Regions from separate parts of the Oceanobacillus caeni genome, predicted to be linked through region 2. Evidence: riboswitches for the same ligand, from Rfam matches in the RefSeq annotation. Region 2 holds a riboswitch; the other holds the start of a gene.
The links. A riboswitch is a leader RNA that binds a small molecule or an ion and turns the genes downstream of it on or off. The one in region 2 is predicted to bind FMN.

Region 1: it holds a riboswitch for FMN, as region 2 does, so the genes downstream of both, ACFQ18_RS00115 (ECF transporter S component) here and ribE (riboflavin synthase) in region 2, are expected to answer to the same signal.

Annotation. Positions count from the first base shown of each region.
Region 1 covers NZ_JBHTKV010000001.1:25,722-28,127, forward strand. The annotation lists gene ACFQ18_RS00105 (1,4-dihydroxy-2-naphthoate polyprenyltransferase) at 1-439, shown strand, start outside; gene ACFQ18_RS00110 (hotdog fold thioesterase) at 450-842, shown strand; gene ACFQ18_RS00115 (ECF transporter S component) at 928-1,515, opposite strand; FMN riboswitch at 1,691-1,835, opposite strand; gene ACFQ18_RS00120 (M20/M25/M40 family metallo-hydrolase) at 1,900-2,406, opposite strand, start outside.
Region 2 covers NZ_JBHTKV010000034.1:12,798-15,203, reverse strand. The annotation lists gene ACFQ18_RS16190 (TlpA disulfide reductase family protein) at 115-624, shown strand; FMN riboswitch at 684-830, shown strand; gene ribE (riboflavin synthase) at 998-1,651, shown strand; partial or broken gene ribB (3,4-dihydroxy-2-butanone-4-phosphate synthase) at 1,664-2,272, shown strand; gene ribH (6,7-dimethyl-8-ribityllumazine synthase) at 2,308-2,406, shown strand, end outside.

The DNA of each region.
Region 1 (2,406 bases), on a different contig from region 2:
GGGATCCGTTATTATTGGTATAAGCTACTTTATTCAAACGGATGTATTAACAGGACGAGTCGTATTTATATCACTTCCCGTCATGATTCTTATTGGAAGTATCAATATGGCAAATAATATTCGCGATAGAGATGGAGATAAGAAAGGCGGACGAAAGACAATACCAGTTCTTTTAGGTAGGGAAAAATCCATAACGGTTATGGCATTTTTATTTTTTATTGCTTACCTTCTAACTGCTGTTTATATTATTTTTAATATATTACCATTATGGTCTATCATAACATTTGCAAGCATACCTATAGCGATTAAAGTAATTAAAAATTTCCGTGGTAAAACAGAACCTCTAGAAATGATGCCAGCAATGAAGGAAACTGGAAAAACGAATACGATATATGGATTACTTTTAGGTATATCATTACTAATAAGTCATTTTATTTAAGGGGATAGAGATGGAAGATTTATTAAATGATACATTGATCGAAAATCTAGGGATTGAAATCGTTTCTTTAGATAAAAATGAAATAATTATGACTATGCCAGTAGATAAACGAACTCGTCAACCATATGGTTTTTTACACGGTGGCGCATCTGTCGCACTCGCTGAAACTGTTGCAAGTATGGGAGCAGCAATGAATGTCGATCTCAATGAATGTAATGTCTTCGGTATTGAGATTAACGCCAATCATATTAAAAGTAAAAGAGAGGGAATAGTTACCGCAAAAGGAAAACCTATCCACAGTGGTAAAACAACCGCCGTTTGGGAAGTACGCCTAACGGACGAAGAAGATGCTTTAATATGTATATCAAGATGTACAATAGGAATTGTTTCAAAGAAAAAATAGATGAAGGACGGAGAAGCAGTTTACTTGCTGCTTCTTTTTTATTTACATAAAAAGCTAACCCCTAGAGGCTAGCTGTGAATTTTATTTATATAAATTTTGCTTGTTGTTGTTCTACCCAGTTCTTCATCTTGATAAATAAAGGAACGAATAAGATTCCCACTATAATTCCTTTAATTGCATTAAATGGAAGTACCCCTATTAAAACAGAGGACCAAATTACTTCTGGTGTCATTTCCCAACCCATAAACCAACCATACGCTGGTAAAACAATAAAGTAATTTAGAACACTCATTCCAATTGTCATAATGATTGTTCCTGTTACTAGTCCGGAAACAACACTTTTCACACCTTTTTTAAATCGATGATAAAAAATGGATACCGGTAAAACAAACATAAGACCTGCTAAAAAGTTTGCCGCAACTCCAATTGGATCACCTGCACCTGAAACTGCAAGATACAATAAGTTCTTCACTGCTACGACGATAACACCAGCGACTGGAGAAAAAATTAGGCCCGCCATTAAAGCCGGAACTTCGCTAAAATCTATTTTTAAGTAAGGTGGTAGAAATGGCAAAGGAAAGTTTAAGAAAAATAATACTAATGAAATTGTCCCTAATAATGCCAAAATAATTAATTTAACTAAACTTAATGATTGCTTAGTTGATTTTCCCATTTGTTATCCTCCTTCAATATGATCGATTTCTATCTTGTCGTGAAGGAGAAGCCTAAATCTGATAAAAATGCTATATTTACACATAAAAACCCTAAAGGCCTAATTGGGGCGCTTTAGGGTTTAATATACAAAAGTATAGCAAAATTATGGTACAAAAAAAGTACCTAATCAGGCTCGACATCTTCTCTCATCCAGACTTTAACTGTCGGTCCTGGGTTTCCACCAGGTCAACCACAATCTAAATAAACTGTGGGTCGCGGACTTATAGCGAACAGCTATTTACCGCCGGTCGGGAATTACACCCTGCCCCGAAGATTGAAATCGATTATTAAATTATTTATGTATAGTATACATCTTATTTTTTAATTTGAAAAGAGTTATTTACTAATCTTCCAAAGGATTAAGACTCTCTTTTCCTGTCATATTTTCAATCATCGTTACTAATAACTCCATTTCCTGTTCCATATCGATAAAACTAGCTGTTTCAACAGGCGAATGCATATAACGTAACGGTAATGATACTAATGCAATCGGAACTCCCTTACCGGTAAATCTCATTTTATCAGCATCCGTCCCAGTCATTCTTGGCGTTAACTCGTATTGAACATTTATATCCAGTTTTTTAGCGGCGTTTTCTAATAATTTGTTCATTTTAATGTTAATCGGCGCACCTTTAGCTAAAACAGGACCTTTCTCTAATCTTACATCTCCATATTTATTTTTATTTACCCCAGGGTAATCGGTTGCGAATGTCACATCACAGGCAATGGCCATTGTAGGATTAATTCCTGAAGCAGCAAAATACGCACCACCCATATTCGTTTCTTCATTTACCGTACTTGCCGCATAAACACCGACATTTATATCCTTTTCTGATAATCGTTTTAATAC
Region 2 (2,406 bases):
AAAAAAAGTGAAGTGAATGCAAAGCTTAAAAGCATTCACTTCACTTTTTTATTTGCATGAATTAGTAATGCACAGGAACAATAAGAGTAAATAATGTTAAGCGGAGGATGAATCATGAAGTTTAACTATTTAATACCTATCGTATTAGGGATATTTTTTTCCTTTTTTATGACGGAACAATTATTGGCGGAGGAAAATAAAGAGGGTATCGAAGTAGGGAATAAAGCGCCTGATTTTGAAATAGAAACGTTAAATGGAGAAAAAGTAAGCTTGTCTGATTATAAAGGAAAACCAGTCATGCTTAATTTCTGGGCAACTTGGTGTCCACCTTGTCAAGTTGAAATGCCAGACATGCAAAAATTTCATGAAAAACATGAAGTAGTCGTTTTAGCTGTTAATTTATTAGACACAGAAATGAAAAGGGATCATGTTCAAAAATTTGTGGATGAATTTGGCATGACCTTTACCATTGGGCTAGATGGGGATGGGGCCGTTTCAAGCAAATATCGAATCAATCCCATTCCTACGACTTATATGATTGATTCAAAAGGGATTATTCGGCATAAATCGCTAGGAGCTATGCCATACGAAACAATGGTAGAGCATTTAAATAAGATGGATTAAAAAATATTTTGAATTGAACGGTAACTTATGCTACAATGAAATAGAATTTAATAACGAATATATTCCTTCGGGGCAGGGTGAAATTCCCTACCGGCGGTGATGAAGCAATGCTTCAAAGTCCGTGACCCGTGCGGTTATGATACCAAGCGGTGGATCTGGTGAGAATCCGGAACCGACAGTTAAAGTCTGGATGGGAGAAGGAATTTTAGAATGGCGTATTTTGGTCTATACTGTATTTGTATAGGTTAAAAATGCTTTATTTTGCTAACTAAAATTCTAACCTTTTAGCTCTCGATGGTATTACTGTCGAGAGCTTTTTGCATTTATTTAAATATCTTATACCCCTGATGAAGGAATAAAAGGAGGGAGATTTGTGTTCACAGGTATTATTGAGGAAATTGGAACTGTAAAAAAGATCCAAAAGGTTTCTGATCAAGCTGTAACGATGACTATTTCTTCGAGTAAAATTCTTGAAGATGTCGGGTTAGGCGATAGCATCTCAGTAAACGGTATTTGTTTAACCGTTACTCATTTCACATCTGATTATTTTGAAGTCGATGCCATGCCAGAAACGATAAAAGCTACATCGTTAAACAGTCTAAAAAAAGGATCTTCCGTAAATTTAGAAAGGGCTATGGCAGCGAATGGAAGATTTGGCGGGCATTTTGTCTCTGGACATATTGATGCTACAGGGAAAATAGTTAAAAAGAAAAAAGAACAAAATGCTATTTATTACGACATAGAAATTCCCAACGACTTAACCAAATACATCTTGCCTAAGGGTTCCATAACAGTGGATGGAACTAGTTTAACTATATTTGGAATCCAAAAAAGTATTTTTACGATTTCCTTAATTCCACATACTGCAAAAGAAACGATTCTTGGCGAAAAAGAAGAAGGAGATATTGTAAATATTGAGTGTGATATGCTCGCAAAGTATGTTCAAAAAATGCTTCAAAACGATGATCACGAGCAGAAAGTAAATCGAATAAGTAAAGACTTTTTACAACAAAATGGCTTTATGTAAAGGAGTGAAAAAATGCATACAATTGAAGAGGCTATAGCTGATTTACAAAAAGGAAAACCAATTATTGTAAGTGATGACGAAAATCGAGAAAATGAAGGAGACTTTGTTGCTTTATCTGACAGAATAACACCAGAAGTCATCAATTTTATGATTACCCATGGAAAAGGACTTGTATGTACACCGATAGAAGAGAAATTGGCAAAAAAATTAGGTTTGTATCGAATGGCTAGAGAAAACACCGATCCACTTGTTACAGCTTTTACAATATCCATCGATCATATAAAGACAACAACTGGTATAAGTGCTTATGAGCGAGCATTAACGATTCGCGCATTAATGGAAACGGGGGTAAAAGAAGAGGACTTTAAAAAACCTGGACATGTTTTTCCCATCATTGCTAAAGATGGTGGTGTTCTCACACGCCCAGGTCATACAGAGGCTGCTGTGGATTTGGCGAAATTAAGTGGAGCTTTTCCATCCGGGGTTATTTGCGAAATTATTAAAGAAGACGGAACAATGGCTCGAATGCCTCACTTAAAAACGTTGGCAAAAAGGTTTGATTTGAAATTTATTACGATAGCGGACTTAATTGCTTATCGAAAGAAAACAGAAATGATCATTTCTTAGGGAAATATAGAAGAAAAGGGGAGAAATAAATGGTAAATACAATCATAGGAAATTTAGTTGGAACAGATTTAAGAATTGGAATCGTAGTTGGGAGATTTAACGAATTTATTACGAGTAAATTATTAGAT